DNA from 2 places in the Yersinia sp. KBS0713 genome. Region 2 is predicted to be linked to the other one. Evidence: predicted binding sites of a transcription regulator. Region 2 holds the regulator's gene; the other holds the start of a gene.

Region 1 (11,202 bases), 1.9 Mb from region 2:
TTGCGTTGTAAGGCAATATCCAGCGCCAGAATATCTTCCACTTTGTCGGCGTGAACGGCGTGATAGCGCACCGCCGCACCTGCCGCGGCAAAGCGGTGCAAAAAGGCCTTTTTACCCTCCTCAGCGGTGCAGGTGATAAAGTTACCCTCAGCAGTGGCAAAAAAGTTTTTTAAGAATTGCTGTGCTTCCTCGATACCGCTACCTGACATTTTAAGCATCAGATGATGCTCATATTTATTGCGATACATCTTAAGGCGCTTAGGTAAATGATTAGGCAGTATCTGGCTGAAGCCCTGCATTATCCGATCAGTTAAGTGGTTGATTAGAAAAGGAACTTTACTCAGGCGGGCATCAATTTTTCCTTTTAAGGTAAAGAAGCGGGGGATGTTATTGGTACCCATACTATTGATCATCACAAAAGTGTCTTTGCCGTACACTTCGGCAATATCAAAAATATCGCGATGCATATATTCACCCGCTACCGGTAACTGCTTGAAGTCACGTAAAATAGCACGGCGTAATTCAGTTAATACCTGAGTTTGATTAGTGCCGATATAAAAGACTTGCTGCTGCTTTTCACTTGGGAAGGTATCCAGCCGTACTGCAAATACCGCTAATTTACCGGCACATCCAGAAGCTTCAAATAATCGTCTGGGATCGGCATTAAAGCGGGAAGGGGTCGGTGCATCAATATCTCGCACTCGAGTGGCATATTCGTGGTCTGAGGTTTGTTGTGCGCCTTGGCTAATATCACTGGCTCGGTATTTACCGCGTTCCAGACGTTGCAGAATTTCTTCTGGTGTATTACCTAGATTTATTCCTAAGTGATTAATTAACTGTAATTCACCTTGCGCATCAATTTGTGCATATAGTGCCATTTCAGTGTATGCCGGCCCTCGTTGAACTAAAGAGCCACCTGAGTTATTACAAATACCGCCAACTACGGAAGCACCAATACAAGAGGAGCCAATCACTGAGTGTGGTTCACGGTCATAAGGTTTCAGCAGCTTTTCCAACTGATTCAGAGTACTACCAGGGAAACCAATGACTTGCTTCCCATTATTCAATAATTGAATTTGATTGAGGCGTAAAGTATTTAGTATAACAATCGGTCTGTCATAATCATTGCCGCTGGGTGTGGAGCCTTCAGTCAATCCGGTATTCGCTGCCTGCATGATAACAATGGTATCGGCAGCCACACAGAGTTGTAGTAACTGCCATTGCTGCCATAACGTTGAAGGGAATACCACTGCGAGAGCCGCTCCTACTCCTGATCGGAACCCCTTACGATATCGCTCGGTTTGCCGTTCGCTGGTGAGCAAATAACGTGCACCCACAATCTGCTGTAATTGATTCAGCAAGGTTTGCGTTTTTTCATCATTGAAGTGATTCATTGGTGCGATTTCCTGTAGTGACATCGATTTTTTATATCACCGGGCATTACACCCGCGCGCAGATTAATATGAAATAGATATATTAGTGTCATAAAGTAAACATGAGGTAGGAGAGGCTTTCTCGATAAATCGTTTTATTTGTGATCAGTCTCACGTTCTTAGTGCTTAAACTGCTTTTAACCATGCAGTAATCGCAGCTTAAATATTACTAACATTAATGATTAAATTAGATAGTGATTCAATAAATATGGGCTTGTTAGATCCTCCCGGTCTTTTGATAATAATTTTGATTATTGCATGATGAGGTATAGGATCGGACTTCATTATTACACGGATCAGTAAGGTACCCATGAGTGAGCATTTTGTTGGTAAATATGAAGTTGAGTTAAAGTTTCATATATCGAATATTGGCCAATTACATGAGCAGTTGAAAATATATCAAGCAACACCATTTACCCTCAATAATCATGAAAAAGATATCTATCTGGAAGCTAACGGTGGTGATTTAGCGGCGAACCAGATCAGTATGGTTTTACGGGAGATGAACCCATCTGGCATTCGGTTATGGATAGTCAAAGGGCCAGGAATAGAGCGCTGTGAAGCCAGCAATATTGAAGATATCGATAAAGTGAAAAGCATGTTGGGCACTTTAGGGTATCAGCCGGCATTTACACTGGAAAAACAACGTAGTATCTATTTTATTGGGAGGTTTCACGTTACGCTGGATCACTTGGTAGGGCTTGGCGATTTTGCTGAAATTGCCATCATGACTGATGATGCAGCCGCGCTTAATAGTCTGGAGACTGAATGCCGACATTTAGCCGACAAGCTAGGATTATTGCCAGAACAGCAGGAGCATCGTTCATACCGGCAATTATTGGGTTTTTAATCACTCAATGACAATTAAGCAATATTGGTCGCCATAAATTCCGCGACCAAGCAGGCTTATTTTTTCATCAATGATTTTAGGTTTGCGAATGGATTATGGGTTGCAACTCCCTGATCATTCTGGGCGTCATCGCCTGCTATCACGGTTGAACCATATTGATCCGCTTCAGTGTATTTAGAGTGTTCATGATCATGGCAAAAAAGGCATAACATCTCCCAATTACTGCCATCTTCGGGATTATTACTGTGATCATGGTCAATATGGTGAACCGTCAATTCTCGCAGATTGGAATAAACAAACTCTCGAGAACATTTGCCACAAACCCATGGGAAAATCTTTAGTGCTTTCTCCCGATAGCCACTCTCCAGACGGGTATAGTTCTTCGGTATATATGCCATGTTAACCTTCAATTTCGTGCAAAATAATACTTTTATTTTAGCGTGAAATCAGGTTGTAGACTATCAACTATTGATGATAAATATCTCGATAGTGAACTATCCTGCCCGCAGGATGACTTAGGAAGATACTGAATCAATTATTATAAAAAGGGTTTAGATATTAATCGTATCCAACGTGTTTTTGAGACTTTTGCTGATGATTTAAAGGGCAAGAGCGTTTTACACTATCAGTAAGTGTTTACCACCTCATGTTGTGACTACCAGCATGTTTACATTATCAGTATAAAGTTATTAGCATGAGATTATCAGTATCCCGCTAATAGACTTACTTTACGGCAGGCATGCAGTGTGTTTCGCCTGAAATCCTTTGCCGAAACAGTTGAGGCGATATGAAAGAATCTGAAGTGCTGGCCGAAGTCAGTAATGAAAACCAGACATTAGTCGCCGTGGTGCAGCAGGACCAACGGGTCGTGTATTTCTATATCTATCCGCAGGAGGCATTTGAAGAGCGCTTCCCAGTTCGTGCTTGTTGGGTAAGAAATTTGGTTGCCGCCCCCCAATCTGCTGATAATGCTGCCCTTGAACAAGGCTTAGCCCCGCGATTAGCGGCCGAGTTTTGCCGTAATGTAGCCGGTGAGGCAGAACTTGATCCACAATTTATTACGATAGTCTGGTCTGAAAGTGATGATGGTGCGGCATTATGGTATCAGGGCCAATTACTGGCGATTATTCCTGGCTGGAGCTTATATATCGATCACTCCATTTGTTATTCTGCCAGCTGTATTAAAGATAATCCCCTGACATTACCCCTTGGCTCAGCTTCAACCAATACTCAATATGCCAACGCACAAAATACCCGTCAATTTTGGCGGAGTTGGCAGCAGGAAGAGGGAAATCCGTGGCCCGCATTACAGGCTGAATATATTCAATGCTATGAACAACACTTTGGTCCATCGTTGAAATATTATGCCATCGACCAAGGCAAGTGGCCGCCAATGGCCATTTCTCAGCACGAAAAAGAGGGAATATATTATTTTCTGACATTGGGGGTCAGTATTCGCCCTCAGCCGTGGGTTGAAATATTATTCAATGATGATGCCGCTAAATATCGGCGTTTGGAGATGGCAATAGCGATAGATGGGCAATATGTGGATGAGGACAATGCTATTCATATGGCCAGCGCTTTGGCTGGGTTCTCTCATGTTCCCTGGAGCAAAATAACTTGGCTAGGGGAGGGGCATACATTGGAGTCGTCAGTTGCGCCTCAGGGCTACGAAGGCTACATTTTATCGTCAGAGTTATATGCTGATGCAGACAATCTTACATTGCCCCAACAACAAGGCGACCCGGTCAATATATATTGGGCCAGCCCCATCTTTACTAGTGAAAGGGAGTTCGCTCATAGCATGCCAAATGGGGGGATTGATTTGTTGAAAAAGTTACAACAACAGGGTGTTAACCAGATTGTCATACCGCGTCAGCCAGTTATTTGATTTGTGCTGAACATTGCTGATCTGATTTGCAGATTTTGTTATTCGGGTCTTAACTTAATAATGATGATAGCTGTTTAAGCTTGTAATAGTGAGTTTGTCATGTTTGTTTGAGATCTTATGCTTAAGGCCAAAAGCAAGACGTGAACGACGGATTATTTACAGAGTCGCTAAATTAGCTGTCAGCGAAAATTAATTTTATGGAGGTGCTTATGGGCATACTATCTTGGATTATTTTTGGTCTTATTGCCGGTATTTTGGCTAAATGGATTATGCCCGGGGAGGATGGCGGTGGCTTTATTATGACCATCATTCTCGGTGTGGTCGGGGCTTTGGTCGGGGGCTATATCAGCACCTTCTTTGGTATGGGGCGAGTTGATGGATTTAACCTTGGTAGCTTTGTGGTTGCAGTTATCGGTTCGTTGGTCGTGCTATTTGTCTACCGAAAGTTAAGAAGTTAGCCCCGCCAAAGAGATTTGTGATAATGACATAAAATAATCATTACTCACTACAATCTATGCGCTTAAAAAGATATGAAAGGTGGCTATTTTTTTGTCACCTTTCTCTCATAAAACTATCATCGATATGCAATAAAAATATACGTTAATGGCTCATGACTACAGGCAATCTGAGAGACATGATATGGGCCAGGCATTGCGTAAATTCACTGTGGCTGATTATCCGGCTACGGTGCAAGAACCGCGTAAGAAGGTACTTGCCGTTAAAGGATTAGTTAAAGCATACAAATCACAGCATCGCGTTTTAGATGATATTAATTTCGAACTTCATGCTGGTGAATTTGTCGCAATTATTGGCCGTTCAGGTGCCGGTAAATCCACATTGCTGCATGTGTTAAATGGCACGATCCCTAGCAGTGCTGGTGAAATTATTAATTATCATGACAATGGCGATATGCAAAATATTGCAGCACTCACAGCAAAGCAGATGCGCAAATGGCGTGCCAAATGCGGTATGATTTTTCAGGACTTTTGTCTGGTCCCCCGTCTTGATGTTATTACTAATGTCTTATTAGGCCGCCTCAGCTATACCTCAACACTAAAATCATTCTTCAAAATATTCGCTGAGCAAGATCGAGCCAGAGCAATCGAGTTATTACAATGGCTTAATATGTTGCCCCATGCCCTGCAGCGTGCCGAGAATCTCTCTGGTGGCCAAATGCAGCGAGTTGCTATTTGTCGCGCCATGATGCAGAACCCCAAAATATTATTGGCCGACGAACCCGTTGCTTCTTTGGACCCAAAGAACACAACACGTATTATGAATACATTACAGAAAATAAGTGAAAACGATATTGCAGTGGTCGTGAATTTGCACTCTGTTGATTTAGTTAAGGACTATTGTACCCGCGTTATTGGTATAGCACATGGAAGAGTTGTTTTTGACGGGCCTCCGGCGCTACTGAATGACACCATTATTCAAGATATTTATAGCGATGAATCAACTGATCTTTTGCATTAATCCCTACTTATCCCTTTATCATAATAGGTTATTTTAATGAAAAAAATATTTTGTCTTACCTCATTATTGGCAAGCATGATGGTATTTAATGCTACAGCAGCGGATGCACCGAAAGAGATTAATCTGGGTATTCTTGGCGGGCAGAATGCGACACAGCAAATTGGCGATAACATGTGCGTCAAAGAGTTCTTGGATAAAGAATTAAATGTAAAAACGAATTTGCATAATGCATCTGATTATTCTGGTGTTATCCAAGGTCTATTGGGTGGGAAGATTGACCTGGTATTAAGTATGTCCCCCTCATCTTTTGCCTCTGTTTATATTAAAGATCCTAAAGCTGTTGATATTGTTGGCATTGCAATCGATGATACAGATAAATCGCGCGGCTATCATTCAGTTGTCGTGGTAAAAGCAGATAGCCCTTATCAGAAAATTGAAGACTTGAAAGGCAAAGCATTTGGTTTTGCTGATCCTGATTCAACGTCAGGTTTCCTGATCCCTAACCAAAGTTTTAAGCAGAAATTTGGTGGGACGGCAGATAATAAATATAACGATTTCTTCTCTAGTGTGACTTTTTCTGGTGGTCATGAGCAAGATATTCTCGGGGTTATTAATGGTCAGTTTGCCGGAGCGGTGACTTGGGCCTCAATGATCGGTGATTATAATACCGGTTATACCAGCGGAGCATTTACTCGCATGATCCGCATGGACCACCCTGATTTAATGAAACAGATCCGCATCATCTGGCAATCTCCATTGATTCCTAATGGCCCGATTTTAGTTCGCAGTGCATTGCCAGCTGAATTTAAAGCGCAATTAGTTGCAGCGGTTAAAAAATTGGACAAAGAAGATCACGGTTGCTTCATTAAAGCGATGGGCGGTAAACAACATATTGGTGAAACATCACTTAGCGAGTATCAAAATATCATTGATATGAAGCGTGAATTAACCAAAGGCGATCGTTAAGCCGATCCGGCGGATAAATAATATATCCCCAAGGGACTTGGAGTTGTAGGCAGCAAACAGATAAATCCCGACTCACTTATATATGTAAGCGAGTCGGGTGAGTGTGTGCCGCTAATCTCCTGTCAGCTCAAGTCAGTAGGGTATAGCTCTGGCTTAGCTGGGGTTATTGCTCTTAGGTGGTAGCTAATTTTGAATACAGACTTTAACCACTACTATCAGCAGATACGCGGTAAACAGAAACGTGAAACGTTGATTTGGTCATTAACATTGGCAATTATCTATCTTGGCGCGGGAAGTATTGCTGAGTTTAATTTGCATACTGTTTTTATTTCCATTCCAAATTTCTTTGATTATTTGGCTGAGACCATACCCGTACTCCATTGGCAAAGTTTATTTGCGGACGGTCGTACAGAAGGCTCTTTTGCTTATTGGGGCTATCGGCTTCCTATTCAGTTACCGCTGATTTGGGAAACACTACAATTGGCGGTGGCATCAACTATTTTATCCGTAATAGTTGCCACTATCCTCGCCTTTTTAGCCGCGAATAATACGCAAAGCCCACCTTGGTTGCGCTTATTTATTCGAACTTTTGTTGCATTTTTGCGTACCATGCCTGAATTAGCTTGGGCGGTGATGTTTGTAATGGCCTTTGGTATTGGCGCGATCCCTGGTTTTCTAGCACTTGCATTGCACACCATTGGCAGCCTGACCAAGCTATTTTATGAGTCGCTGGAAACAGCATCAGATAAACCTGTTCGCGGCTTGGCAGCTTGTGGTGCTGGTAAATTGCAACGAATGCGTTTTGCTCTCTGGCCACAGGTAAAACCAATTTTCCTCTCTTATAGTTTTATGCGTCTGGAGATCAACTTCCGCCAATCAACAATTTTAGGTTTGGTGGGGGCTGGAGGAATAGGACAAGAGCTGATGACCTCGATAAAACTGGATCGTTATGACCAAGTGAGCATGACGCTATTGCTAATTATCATTGTGGTTTCATTGTTGGATTACACATCCGGTAAATTACGTAAGCGAGTGGTAGAAGGAGCATCATAATGTTGACTTATCAGCTGACAACGGAGCAGATATCAGCGCTCAAACAGCAACATCCGCAGCTTTTTTTACAGCAAAAACGTTATGTTAGACTGGTTGCAGCTATTGCTGTGGGGATCTTTTTGTATTACATTTTTTTCTTCAAGGTTTTTGGTATTCCTTGGCAGACATTGACTCATGGAAGTCAGCAAATAAGCCGCTATTTTTTACGAATGTTTGTTTGGCATGATTTTATTAACTGGCCATTTAAATATTATTTCAGTCAGATATTTATCACCTTAGCTATTGTTTTTGCCGGGACACTCACGGCGACATTGATCGCTTTGCCCTTATCATTTTTGGCTGCGCGGAATGTCATGTCGACACCGGGTTTGCGTATTATTTCCTTTATGATTCGCCGCTTTTTAGATATCTTCCGGGGCATTGATATGGCCATTTGGGGGTTGATTTTTGTCCGTGCCGTGGGCATGGGGCCACTGGCTGGGGTGCTGGCGATTATCATGCAAGATATGGGATTACTGGGTAAACTCTATGCTGAAGGGCATGAAGCTGTGGATAAATCGCCCAATCGTGGCCTGACGGCTATGGGAGCGAATGCACTACAAAAACATCGTTTTGGCATATTTACTCAGTCCTTTCCAACATTTCTGGCGTTAAGTCTTTATCAAATTGAATCTAATACCCGTTCGGCAGCGGTCTTAGGTTTTGTGGGGGCGGGGGGTATTGGCTTGGTTTATGCTGAGAATATGCGGTTATGGAACTGGGATGTCGTGATGTTTATTACATTAATCATGGTGGTTATTGTCATGATCATGGATAAGATATCTGCCATCCTACGCAGAAAATATATCATTGGTGATTATATCTCGCTTTATCAGCCTGTCAATGGTATTAAGGCTAGTGTCTGAGATTACATAATAATAAAAGGTTAAGATGATAGTTAAGTAATATGTTTCATTGATATTTTAATGCTCATCTTAATATAATATTAGTCATTCCCTATAAATAATAGTGTTAACAGCCGTCTATTATCTATTTTGAGCTATGACCATTAATCAGATTTACATTGAGAAAATCAACGTTGATCTATACAATACTGCCCGCTAGACGTTAAAGAAATGTTTTTTTCTTGCGATATTCGCCACGTCTAATCTAAATAATAGGAATAGGGCAGTAATATGATGAACAACGATGTGCTCCGTAGTGTTCGCTACATGCTTAACGTAAATGATACCAAGATAACAGAAATCATTAAGCTGGCTGATTTTGACGTGAACAATGCGGATGTCGTTAATTTCCTTAAAAAAGAAGATGAAGCTGGTTATCAGGATTGCCCTGATCTGGTGATGGCACATTTCCTTAATGGCCTGATCTTCTTTCGTCGCGGTAAAGATGACAAGTTCCCAGCACCTGCGGTAGAACCCGTCATTACTAACAATATTGTGCTAAAAAAACTGCGTGTAGCATTTGAGTTGAAAGATACCGATATGCACGATGTGTTCAACGCGGTTGAATTCCCAGTGTCAAAACCTGAGCTGAATGCCTTGTTCCGTAAAGAGGGCAGCAAAAACTTCCGCCCTTGCGGTGATCAGGTTTTACGTTATTTCCTGAAAGGTTTGACTTTACGTATTCGTGGCCCTAAAAAGTAAAATTAATGATATCGGCCAACAGTTGTTATATTGATATAAGCAACTGATACATATTAGTGATAAGAAAACAGGAGTGGCAATTGTCATTCCTGTTTTTCGTTAAAATCAATGCTCCCATTTCTGAACTGACTCATCTCTTTTGTATTTCTCATATTAATGATCCCTCACATTAAGACTCAAGTTTTTTGCACTATCTGTGCTCATGCATTGCGCATTAATGGTGCAGATAATTCGCTGATATATTCAGTTATTTGACCATTATATATATATTCTTCAATTAAATTATCAAGATATAAAACTGGCATGGCGATTGCGCAGAGTAATTCGATCTTGTGTATTTTACTCAACGACCAGAGGTTAACGCAATGCAACATCGTAACTTAATTAAGGTTTTTGCACTTTCGGCTTCGGTTATCAGCATGGGGGTGGCTTTTGGCTCGCTGGCTGCGGATACAATTAAAGTGGGCATTTTGCACTCGTTGTCCGGCACGATGGCTATCTCTGAAACACCATTGAAAGATATGGCTCTGATGAGTATTGATGATATCAATGCCCATGGTGGCGTGTTGGGTAAACAACTTGAGCCAGTTATTGTTGATCCCGCATCTAACTGGCCGCTTTTTGCTGAGAAAGCACGGCAATTATTAACCCAAGATAAAGTTGCGGTGGTATTTGGCGCCTGGACTTCGGTTTCCCGTAAATCTGTATTACCGGTATTTGAAGAGTTGAATGGTTTACTGTTCTATCCGGTGCAATACGAGGGAGAGGAGATGTCGCCGAATGTTTTCTATACCGGTGCCGCACCCAACCAACAAGCTATCCCCGCCGTGGAGTATTTATTAAGTGAAGATGGCGGTGCAGCTAAACGCTTTATTTTGTTGGGTACTGATTATGTTTATCCGCGTACCACTAATAAAATTCTGCGCGCTTTCTTACACACCAAAGGCATTCAGGATAAAGATATTGAGGAGATTTATACCCCATTCGGCTACAGCGATTATCAAACCATTGTTGGCAATATTAAAAAATTCTCTGCCGATGGAAAAACAGCTGTTATCTCCACTATTAATGGTGATTCGAATGTTCCTTTCTACAAAGAGTTAGCCAACCAAGGTATTAAAGCGACTGATGTTCCGGTAATTGCTTTCTCAGTGGGAGAGGAGGAGTTACGTGGCATTGATACCAAACCATTAGTGGGTAATCTGGCTGCCTGGAACTATTTCCAATCGGTGGATAATCCGACTAATAAGAAGTTTGTTGAGCAATGGAAAGCTTACGCCAAAGCACACAAGTTGCCGAATGCGGATACTGCCGTCACTAATGACCCGATGGAGGCGACTTGGGTCGGTATGCATATGTGGGCACAGGCGGCCGAAAAAGCCAAATCAACGGATGTGGATAAGGTTCGTGCTGCCATGGCAGGGCAAACTTATCCGGCACCTTCAGGTTTTACGCTGACGATGGATAAAACTAATCATCATCTGCATAAACCTGTGATGATCGGTGAAATTGAGGCGAACGGGCAGTTCAATGTGGTATGGCAGACGGATGCTCCAATTCGTGCTCAGCCATGGAGCCCGTTTATCGCAGGGAATGACAAAAAACCAGACCATCCAGTAAAAAGCACTCAGTAGCGGTGACTTTCCAGAGTTGGCTTTTGTCGATGACGACAACTGACTCTGGATCTCTTTTGCCATATATCAGTGATGAGTGAGCCTATGAAATCATTAATTCCTGTGTGGGGGCGAGCGGCCAATTATATGCTCAGGCTGATGATTGGCCTGTTACTGGGGATGTCGACATTGGCAGTTGCTGGGCCAGCCCATGATTTTGCCGCGGCCAATCGCTCACAACAAGCCACTCTGTTACAGCAATGGGCGACAGAGC
Region 2 (11,202 bases):
GGATTGCTGTTGGTGAGCCTCGGCAGTTTGTTTTACGTGCCAGTATCGATTTCTGATTATGTTAATCACCTGGTAGGGATTAATGATTCCTATCAGGTGTACTAAAATATCATTTGTAATCTGTGTATCGTTAGTTTTACGGATTTGTAAAGTTTGCACTACCCTCAATTATCGGTATGATTCGCATCTACAGCATATAGCTGAGTGTTAATCTAATTTAGTCGGTTAACAATAGCGGCCAGTTTTTTGATGACGAGAATTTATCCTCAGAAGTTGATATGAAAGGACTTTTAAGTAATGACACAAACTATCTTCATGGTTGGTGCGCGTGGTGCAGGTAAGACAACGGTAGGGAAGGCGCTGGCAGAGGCGCTAGGATATCGCTTTATTGATACAGACCTGTTTATGCAACAAACTTTACAGTTGAGTGTTGCCGAAGTCGTCGCTCGCGAGGGTTGGGATGGCTTTCGTTTGCGAGAAAGTATGGCCCTGCAAACCGTCACAGCCCCTAAAACGGTGGTTGCTACTGGTGGTGGCGCGGTGTTGACCCCTAAAAATCGGACATTTATGCGTAATCACGGGTTGGTCATCTATCTACGTGCCTCTGCTAATGTGTTGGCGGAGCGTTTAACCGAAGATCCAGAAGATGCTCAACGACCAAGCCTCACCGGCAAACCGATCGTTGAGGAAATACTGGATGTATTAGCCAGTAGGGAAGCACTCTATCAGGAGGTTGCCCATCATGTGCTGGATGCAACTCAACCACTGCAAGAGGTTGTCGGGCATATTTTGCAGATTTTAGCGGATGAAACAGTGAAGTAGTTCGGGGCGTTAGATCAATTTGTAATATGAATAATTAGTCCATCTGATTGTTTGATAATTATACGAAGCGTACAATCATCACCTATGTAATCATTTCGACGTAAATCATTTACGCTGATTAATGCCATTTAAGGCAAGGCCAATCAAGGCGGGCCGATGAAAACCCTCAAATTATTTATCCATCAACACACCAATTTTATGCCTGCGTTCTGGTCAATATTGATTGTGCTCTTTGAAACCTCGCTGGCGTTATATATCTTACGAAATCTCTGAGGCCACTCTCTTTTGCTAAAATAGACTCACCATTTATGTTGTAAACCATTTTCGACTGCTCTGTTTTAGCTAAATAGCCACTTTCCCCTGGGGTAAACAGTAAATTCCAGCACCAATTTGTGCGTTTTTTCCGCAACCTTGGTTGTGAATTCGGTAATGATCCCATTTCGCCATAATAATCAGTGACAGAGCGTTTAGAGTGACTCTAATATGAAAGCTCAATTCTGATTAAGACGCGGGTGCAAAACTATGCTGAAATTTAATGAGTATTTTACCGGGAAAGTGAAATCTATTGGTTTTGACAGTGACAGCATTGGGCCAGCTAGCGTTGGGGTGATGGAGAAGGGTGAGTACACCTTCAGTACAGCTAAACCGGAAGAGATGACGGTCATTACTGGCAGCTTAAAAGTCTTGATTCCAGGTTCGTCAGGTTGGGAAATTTTCAAGCCGGGTGAAACCTTCTATATCCCGGGGGAGAGTGAATTTAACCTGCAAGTTGCTGAAGCATCATCGTATCTGTGCAAATATTTGAGCTAATTTACTTTTAATTTAGCGAATGTTTCAGCCCTCTCCATACCAGAGAGGGCAATACTTTTTGAGTTGAGTTACAGCAGTATTAGTGCTGAGCCTCACCACCCAAAGCTTCAATCAGATTTTTAATCAAAGCAGCCAGTTCACTGGTCATCAGAATAAAATCGGCATCGAAACGTTGGGCAAAATCTTCCCGGTCAATATCATCATTCTGTTCACGCAAGGTGTCAGAGAATTTCAGGCGTTTCAGTGATCCATCATCGGATAGCACCAACTGAACACGCTCTTGCCAATCCAGTGCCAACTTAGTTACTAACTTGCCAGCTTCAATATGCACCGCGATTTCATCGCTGAACAGATCCTGTTTCTTACAGCGGATCACGCCGCCATCCTCCAGAATAGCTTTTAGCTCAGCTTCATCCATCAGTGTAAAACCAGCAGGTAATTCTTTACTGCGCACCCACTCAGTTAGTGTCAGCTCAATTGGATTTTCCAATGTCAGCGGCACTACCGGCAAGGAACCCAGACTTTTTCGCAGCAATGCTAAAGTGTCTTCAGCCCGCTTCGCACTGGCCGCATCGACCATAATTAGGTCATTGACCGTATCAATCCACAGGAAGGTTTGGTTAAATCGACTGAATGCTCGTGGTAATAAACTGTGCAGAACTTCATCTTTTAATGAGTCTTTTTCAGTTTTTTTCAGTTTGCGATGTTGTTCACCTTCCAGACGCTCAATTTTGGATTGTAACTCCTGCTTAATCACCGGAGATGGCAAGATTTTCTCTTCTTTTCGCGCACAAATCACGATCTGGCCATTAACCGTATGGGTTAAGGCATCGCTGTGTGAACCCATCGGTGAGACCCAGCCGGTTTTTGCCATATCCTGGCTACCACAGGGGGTGAAACTAAGGGCGCTTAACTGTTTCTCCATTTCATCCGCAGATAGCGAGACTTCCCGGCTCAAACGGTAAACCATTAAATTCTTAAACCACAGCATAGTGTTATCCCTGGCTCGGGCGCGCCTGGAGCGCGCGAGTTAATCAAACGCAGGGCGGCATGATAACGAATTGATGCCTTGACCCCTAGCAAAGAATAAGAAAAAAGAGCGCCAGCCAATCATTTTCTAAATGCAATTTTAGCCCGATGGGATTTAAACACGACCTAATGCAAAATTACGGATAACAAAGATTGTGTCACCGCGACCTATTGTCCACACTGAAAAGATAGGATTTCTATTATCGTTATTGCCTGGTCATATTGGGGCATATTTATTGCTCATAATACAACGAATAATTCCGTCAATGAGGTGGAGCGCTATGCGCATTGGTATCGATCTGGGTGGCACCAAAATAGAGGTCATTGCATTGAGCAATGATGGGCTGGAACTTTTCCGTAAGCGGGTTGATACCCCACGCCATGATTATCAAAAAACATTGCAAGCGATTACTGCTTTAGTCGCTGATGCTGAACAGGCGACGGGGGAGCGGGGCAGTGTCGGCGTGGGTATTCCGGGGACACTCTCCCCTTTTACCGGCAAGGTAAAAAATGCTAATTCGGTATGGCTGAATGGTCAGTTTGTCGATAAAGATCTGTCAGATCTCCTCTCTCGCCCAGTACGTCTGGCAAATGATGCAAACTGTTTGGCGGTTTCCGAGGCAACCGATGGCGCCGGCGCAGGGAAGCATCTGGTATTTGCTGTCATTATCGGTACTGGCTGTGGGTCAGGTATTGCTATCGATGGGCGAGTTCATGCCGGTGGTAATGGCATTGCCGGTGAGTGGGGCCATAATCCCTTGCCGTGGCAGGATGACGAAGAGCGGCAATATCAGCAGGAAGTTGCTTGTTATTGCGGCAAAAAAGGGTGTATCGAGACATTTGTCTCTGGCACCGGTTTTGCCACTGATTACTTTCGCCTGAGTGGAAAACCACTTAAAGGCCATGAGATCATTACGTTGGCTGAACAGGGGGATGCAGTAGCAGAGCAGGCCATGAGCAATTATGAGCAACGTTTTGCCAAGTCATTAGCTCAGGTCATTAACCTATTTGACCCAGATGTGGTGGTTTTAGGTGGAGGAATGAGTAATGTTGAACGCCTCTATAAAACATTACCTGCGTTAATCAGCCCATGGGTCTTTGGTGGTGAGTGTGAAACCCCAATTCGTAAGGCGGTGCATGGTGATTCGAGTGGGGTGCGTGGCGCTGCTTGGTTATGGCCAACTGCCCTTCGCCCTTGACGCTACCGCGGTGTTAGCGGCACTCACTCACCCGAATCACTTACTTGAGTAAGCTCATCGGGACTTGCTCGCTTGCTGCCTGGCGCTAACGCCAATGGCTTTGGGCACGCCCTTCGCCCTTGACGCTAGCGCGGCACTCACTCACCCGAATCACTTACCTGAGTAAGCTCATCGGGATTTGCTCGCTTGCTTATCCAAATGACGGCCTGAGTCAGTCATTGGGGGTCTGCTCAGTTTGATTAACCCGGAAAATATTATCTAGACGGCTTACACCCAGTCCGTTGACTTTCTTCACTTTTATTTGCACCGGAATCCTCTCTTTCATGGCCTCAATGTGGCTGATGATCCCGATGGTTTTACCTGATGCATTCAGGCTATCAAGTGCATCCAGTGCGGTATCCAGCGTCTCTGCATCCAGCGTGCCGAAGCCTTCATCGAGAAATAGTGAGTCAATGCTGGTTTTATGACTGACCAGATCCGACAGTGCCAGTGCCAGCGCCAGACTAACCAGAAAACTTTCGCCTCCAGATAGTGTGCGAGTATCGCGTATGGCATCAGCTTGCCATGTATCCACCACTTGTAACTCCAGTGCATCACTGGTTTTGCGCTGCAACAGATAGCGGCCATGTAAGCGGCTGAGTTGGTTATTTGCCAAATAGACCAGATGATCGAGTGTCAGCCCTTGGGCAAATTTGCGGAATTTATCACCCTCTTTGGAGCCAATTAAGTGATTGAGATAGCTCCAGTCATCATATTGCTGCTGGCTACGTTCAATTTGTTCAAACAGGGCATGTTGGTTATTACGACGAGCAGCGTCACTGTCTAGCTGATTGCGCAGCTCACCTTGGCGTAGTGTGTTGGCTTTTAGCTGTGCCGAGAGTTGATCCGACTGTTGCTGCAATATCGCCAATTCAGACATCTGATCGACGCCCGACGGGCACTGTTGCAAATGTTGTTCCAGCGCTTCGTTGATTTGCTGCTGGCGAATATGGATTTGTTGTTGCCGCTCACTCAATTGCTGTTGCAATTGCTGCAGACGTTGTCTCTCTTCTTCGCTCAGCAACGCGGCCGTCAGGGCCGCTTCATCTTCGAACGCGCTTATCTCCAACGCCTGCTGTAACTCAGCTTGAGCTGCCGCCGCACGCTGCTGATTATGTTGATATTGCTGCTCTAATCCCGCCAACTCACCGGATAACCGGTTGAGCTGGGATTGCGTTAGTTGTAGAGCTTCCGCTGCGTTTTGCTGTGCCAGATCCACCTGCTGCTGCTGTAGGCGTAACAACTGGCGCGCTTCGCTAACAGTGCGGTTGCCAAACAGGGCATCGCGCTGCTGCTGATATTGTTGTAGCAGGGCCTCAGTTTGTTGATGCTGCTGAGTCAGCTCAGTTAATTGATCTACGCCTGCTTGTAAATGGCGGCGCTCATCTTCAATCCGCGTCTCCAGTGCTTTTTGCTCCAGCACCCGTTGTTGTTGCTCTTGTTGATACTGCTGCCAGCGTTGGCTCTCCTCTTCCCGCAGTACCAGCCAACTCGATTGCTGGTCAGCTTCAGGTATTGAGAGCGATAATTCAGCCAGCGCATTATGCAAGCACTGATGCATCAGTGCTAACTCATCCTGCTGGCGCTGATGCTGTGCTAATAACTTCTGGTGAGATTGCTGGGTATCATGTTGACGCTGCGTGATTAATGCCAACTGTTGCAGATGTTTTTGCTGCTGCTGTTCAGCTTGAGCCAGAACATCCTTAGCTTGCTGATATTGTTGATTTAAACGCTCATGCTCGGCCAGTTTTAGCTGGCATTTTTGCTCTAACTGTTCCTGCTGTTCTAGCCAGGTCACTAAAGCTGCAGGCTCATTCAAGGCAAAAGTCAGTGCCAATGGTTGTGCCAATGTTTGCCAGCGCTGTTGATATTCAGCCAGTTGTTGGCGATGGTGCTGTAACTCTTGCTCCACACGCTGCTGTTGTTGCTGCACACTTTCTACCTGAGTGCGCAATTCGGTTCCGGCGGTGAAGAGTTGCTCGACTTGAAGGCGAAGTTCTTCAACGCGTTTAGCCGTTTCTGAGGGTTTTACCGCCTGATACGCAGTAACGGCGGGATGATCTAGCGCCCCACATAGTGGGCAGGCTTCTCCAGATTGTAGTTTGGCCCTTTCCGCCTCTAATCCGGCGATCTGTTTTTCGCGCTCCCACAAGCTTTCCAGATCTGTCAGATGCTGTTTTTGCTGTTTATATAACTGACGTTTTTCTGCCAACTGCTGTTCAAGCAGTTTTAACTGTTGCTGCTGGCTAGCGAGTTGCTGCTGTTGTTTATCGATTAGTGACTGAACTTGTTGCGCCAAAGGCGATAATGCCGCTAATTGTTGCCGTGTGGTTCGTTGTTGCTGGAGTTCGCCCCATTGTTGGCGTAGTTGTGCTGAAGGTTGTTGTTGCTCAAGCACTGATAATTGCTGCTGGATGCTACCCGTCTGCGAACTGGCTTGTATCAATACTGCTTGTTGTTGCTTGTCTTGCTCATTCAGCGTGTTGATTTGTTGCTGTAACGTGTTCAGCAATGTGACCTGTTGCTGTAGCTGCTGTTTACTTTCAATTGACTGTTGTTGCAGTATTTGCCGTTGGCGGAACTGTTCACGCCATAAAGGGAGGTTTTTCTCCCAGTGTTGATGGTGGGTATGCAGGTGTGCATATTCCGCCAATTGTTGTAGGCGCTGATGGTTTTTTAGTTGCTGCTGCTCATTGAGCTCAAGCTGCTGTCTCTCTTGTTGTTGCTTACCCTGTAGCTGCTGCAATTGCGTAGCAAGTTGCGCCAAGGTGTGCCGCTGCTGTGCAATAGTGTTATCCAGCGGGACGACTTTTTGTTCGATCACTGCTTCTTGCTCATGCAACTTTGCTGCCTGCTGTTGGCGAGCCAAATTGGCTTGCTCTAATGCTTGAGCCAGTGGTGTCAGTTGCGTCTGAAGTTGCTGCTGTTGTTGAGTCAGTGTGGTGATACGTAGTTGTATTTGTTGCAAATCTTGTTGGCTACGTGAGCGTTCCCGCAGCAAGGGGCGCAACTTTTCAGCGGGCTCACTTCTGGCTAGCCGTTGCAGCTCCGGCTGAGCTTGCTGGAGAGTTTGCTCAATCAGTTTTTGTTGCTGCTGATATTCCAAGGCGCTCTTTTGCTGCTGTTGCCAATGGGTTAGCCAGGTTATTTGGTGTTGATTGACTAACTGATCTGCGGTGAGCTGTCTCTCTTGTTGATCGAGCAAATCTATCTGCTGCGATAGGGTTGATCGTTGTTCTTCATTTAGCAGTTCAATACCGGTTGCCCGTTGGTGCAAGGTATCCAGATCGGTTTTGGCCTGCTTATGCTGTTCGAATACATGCTCTGATAGACGCCCATAGATGTCGGTGCCCGTTAGCTCTTCCAATAGCTCCGCGCGGTCATTGGCGTCGGCATTGAGAAATGCGGCAAATTGCCCCTGTGACAGCATCATAGATTTGGTAAAGCGGCCAAAATCCAGGCCGGTTATCTCAGCAACCCTATCGAGTTTATCACGCACTTTATCGGCCAGAATCTTGCCGCTTTCACATAACGCCAGTTCAACTTTAGGCGCTTGCAGATTCCCTTCGGGGCTGTTTTTTGCGCGACGTTGACTCCAAAATGCGCGATAGCGGGTGTCTTTCACCTCAAATTCAACTTCGGCCAGTGATTCTGCGGTATGGCGTGTCATTAGCTCATTTTGGCTGGGCGTGACATTCAGGCGCGGTGTTTGGTGGTACAGCGCAAGGCAAATCGCATCTAATAGTGTGGTTTTCCCCGCCCCGGTGGGGCCGGTGATGGCGAATAAGCCGTTGCTGGCAAACGGCTCAGCAGTGAAATCTATCTTCCACTCCCCTTGCAGAGAGTTAATGTTTTTTAGCCGCAGGCTTAAAATTCTCATATCGGTTGCTCCTCTGCGGCATCTTTACCTTGCGTGATCTCTTCCACCACCTGACTGAACATTTGGCGCATCCGCTGCTGGCGTGGTTCGGCTAAATCTGCCTCCTGTGCGAGCCTACGTTCAAATACATCGGCGACACTCAACTCATTGAGTGTCTCTTTCTCTTGCCGCTCAATGCTGTTGTTACGCTGCTCTTTACTGCGACGTAATAGCACGACCTCAACGGGTAGATCTGCGGTCAGGGCCTGAATCCGCCGTTGAATATCAGTGAGATAGTCTTTGGTGGCAACTTCGATATCCAGCCAGACCGGTAAGCCCTGATGATCAACAAATTTAGCCAACTGCTGCTCTATTTGCTGCAAATCCCCTTTAATGAGCTGCATCGGCTGAAATTGCGGTATGAATAGCGGGGTCACTGATGCCAGGGTCTGTTGGGCAAACTCCACCAGATAGACACTTTTCTCTTTGCTCAATTCATCAAAACTCAGGGCAATGGGGGAGCCGCTGTAACGGATATGCTCGGTTTTAGCCACTTGCTGAGCCCGGTGAATATGGCCCAACGCAATGTAATCTGCTGGTGGAAATGCTTGAGCGGGGAACGCATCCAGTGTGCCGATGTAGATATCACGAACCGAGTCTGAGGTGGTGACACCCATGGTGGTGAGATGCCCGGTGGCAATAATAGGTAGCGGCAAACCCAGTTCGGTGCGCAGTTCAATGGCCCGCTGATATAACGCCTGATAGTGGGCAGCAATGGCTTCTTGCAGTGCCAGCTGTTTTTGCTCGCCAGATTCGCCGGCTTGACTGCTCACCAAGTCCCGTGGTCGTAAGAAGGGAATTGCACAGAGTAAGGCCGCAGGTTGTTGCTGATGGTTTTTCAGCGTAATAATTTGTTGTTCGAGATTGCGACTGGCACAAGAGATCACCGTGGTATTCAAATAGGAAAGCAAGTCACGTGATTCATTCAGTGTCGAGACTGAATCGTGATTCCCCCCTAGAACAACCAACTGGCAGCCCGTGGGCTGTAGCTCCACCACGAAGCGGTTATAGAGCTCGCGGGCATAACTAGGTGGGGAGCCGGTATCAAAGATATCACCAGCGACAATCAGCGCATCTACCTGATTTTCTTCAATCTGCCTAATGAGCCAGTGCAGAAATGCCTGGTGTTCGGCAGCCCGGCTTTTGGTGAAGAAGTGTTGGCCTAAATGCCAATCAGAGGTATGGATAATGCGCATAAATCTCCCGCACGGCAGGTTATCAGTCAAAGAGAGTGGCGCTGATTATAAACGCTGACCGCAGGATGTCGCGGCTAAAACAGTCGCTTGAAGTAAATCTCCGAGACGTCTCGCAAACTTGGCTGCTGCATTTTGCAATTACTGTAAAATTTATCACTATGCTTATTGCGGGTAGAAGCGCGATGTTTTTCATAAAAATGTCACAAAACTGACGCATAATGGCTCCCGAAATCAAATAGTGACCACTAACTTACTGGCAGGGTTGATGATGGCAAGACGCATACTGGTGGTGGAAGATGAAGCGCCAATCCGTGAGATGGTGTGCTTTGTGTTGGAACAGAATGGTTACCAACCATTAGAAGCCGAAGATTATGACAGCGCAGTCACTCGTTTGTCGGAGCCTTTCCCTGATTTAGTGCTGCTGGACTGGATGCTGCCGGGTGGCTCGGGTATCCAATTTATTAAACATATGAAGCGCGAAGCATTGACCAGAGATATTCCGGTGATGATGTTGACAGCCCGTGGCGAAGAAGAAGATAGAGTCCGCGGTTTGGAAGTGGGTGCTGATGACTATATTACCAAGCCTTTTTCGCCGAAAGAGCTGGTGGCGCGCATCAAGGCGGTTATGCGGCGGATATCGCCAATGGCGGTGGAGGAAGTGATTGAAATGCAAGGGCTAAGCCTTGACCCCTCCTCACATCGGGTGATGGCTAACGAGCAAGCTCTGGATATGGGGCCGACCGAGTTTAAACTACTGCACTTCTTTATGACCCATCCTGAGCGTGTTTACAGTCGTGAGCAGTTGCTTAATTATGTCTGGGGCACTAACGTTTATGTAGAAGATCGGACGGTTGACGTGCATATTCGTCGACTACGCAAGGCGCTTGAAGTTGATGGTCATGACCGCATGGTACAAACTGTCCGGGGAACTGGATACCGTTTCTCAACGCGCTACTGAGTTTTCAGTGCCGGAGAATTCGTTGTGTTAGAACGTTTATCGTGGAAAACGCTGGCTTTAGAGCTGGCCCTTTTTTGTTTGCCGGCATTACTGCTGGGTGCTTTTATCGGGTATCTCCCTTGGTTATTGCTGATATCCGTGCTCGCGGCGCTAGTCTGGAACTTCTATAACCAACTTAAGTTATCTCACTGGCTGTGGTTAGACCGCAGCATGACCCCGCCTGCTGGCCGTTGGAGCTGGGAGCCGCTATTTTACGGCTTATACCAGATGCAACTGAGAAATCGTCGGCGTCGGCGCGAGTTGGCACTACTCATCAAGCGCTTTCGTAGTGGTGCCGAATCACTGCCGGATGCGGTGGTTATCACCACCATTGATGGCAATATCTTCTGGTGTAACGGCCTGGCTCAGCAACTGCTTGGGTTTCGTTGGCCGGAGGATAATGGTCAGCATATTCTTAACTTATTGCGCTATCCAGAGTTCAGCCAATATCTGCAACAGCAACTCTTTTCCCGCCCACTGACCCTGCAATTGAATAATGGCTATTACGTTGAGTTTCGCGTGATGCCTTATTCAGAAGGGCAATTACTGATGGTCGCCCGTGATGTGACCCAAATGCGTCAGTTGGAAGGGGCGAGGCGTAACTTCTTTGCGAATGTCAGCCATGAACTGCGCACCCCCCTGACAGTATTGCAGGGCTATTTGGAAATGATGCATGACCAGGAGTTAGCCGGGCCATTGCGGGACAAAGCACTCGGGACGATGCAGGAGCAGACCAAGCGCATGGATGGGCTGGTTAAACAGCTATTGACGCTATCACGTATTGAAGCTGCACCTAATGTGGATATGAATGAGCGAGTGGATATTCCGTTGATGCTAAAAGTATTGCAGCATGAGGTACAGGCATTGAGTAATGGCCGTCACGAGATCACTTTTCGGGTGAATGAGCAGTTAAAGGTGTTTGGCAACGAAGATCAACTGCGCAGTGCTGTCTCGAATCTGGTCTATAACGCGGTTAATCACACCCCTGAGGGCACCAAAATTGAGGTGTGTTGGCAGCAAACGCCACAAGGCGCACACTTTCAGGTCAGCGACAATGGGCCGGGAATTGGCCCGGAACATGTGCCACGGCTGACCGAGCGTTTCTATCGGGTGGATAAAGCGCGCTCACGGCAAACGGGCGGTAGTGGGCTGGGGCTGGCGATTGTGAAGCATGCATTGAGCCACCACGAT

Evidence for each region. The regulator PhoB, encoded in region 2, activates phosphate uptake and scavenging genes when phosphate is short. The targets are predictions, from matches to a motif close to CTGTCATAAAACTGNCNNAT.
Region 1: a site for PhoB is predicted at 4,735-4,754, ahead of phnC (phosphonate ABC transporter ATP-binding protein). Genes of this name have one in related genera too.

What each region holds. Positions count from the first base shown of each region.
Region 1 is NZ_CP042173.1:1,505,580-1,516,781, forward strand. It holds gene dld (D-lactate dehydrogenase) at 1-1,394, opposite strand, end outside; gene FFE93_RS07040 (class IV adenylate cyclase) at 1,744-2,283, shown strand; gene yajD (HNH nuclease YajD) at 2,340-2,681, opposite strand; gene FFE93_RS07050 (suppressor of fused domain protein) at 3,071-4,174, shown strand; gene FFE93_RS07055 (GlsB/YeaQ/YmgE family stress response membrane protein) at 4,384-4,632, shown strand; gene phnC (phosphonate ABC transporter ATP-binding protein) at 4,814-5,650, shown strand; gene phnD (phosphonate ABC transporter substrate-binding protein) at 5,687-6,616, shown strand; gene phnE (phosphonate ABC transporter, permease protein PhnE) at 6,806-7,669, shown strand; gene phnE (phosphonate ABC transporter, permease protein PhnE) at 7,669-8,574, shown strand; gene FFE93_RS07080 (DUF1456 family protein) at 8,845-9,315, shown strand; gene urtA (urea ABC transporter substrate-binding protein) at 9,681-10,949, shown strand; gene urtB (urea ABC transporter permease subunit UrtB) at 11,034-11,202, shown strand, end outside.
Region 2 is NZ_CP042173.1:3,399,980-3,411,181, reverse strand. It holds partial or broken gene FFE93_RS16360 (TonB-dependent receptor domain-containing protein) at 1-56, shown strand, start outside; gene aroL (shikimate kinase AroL) at 298-822, shown strand; gene ppnP (pyrimidine/purine nucleoside phosphorylase) at 1,345-1,632, shown strand; gene rdgC (recombination-associated protein RdgC) at 1,712-2,623, opposite strand; gene mak (fructokinase) at 2,943-3,860, shown strand; gene FFE93_RS16335 (AAA family ATPase) at 4,072-7,779, opposite strand; gene sbcD (exonuclease subunit SbcD) at 7,776-9,014, opposite strand; gene phoB (phosphate response regulator transcription factor PhoB) at 9,283-9,972, shown strand; gene phoR (phosphate regulon sensor histidine kinase PhoR) at 9,997-11,202, shown strand, end outside.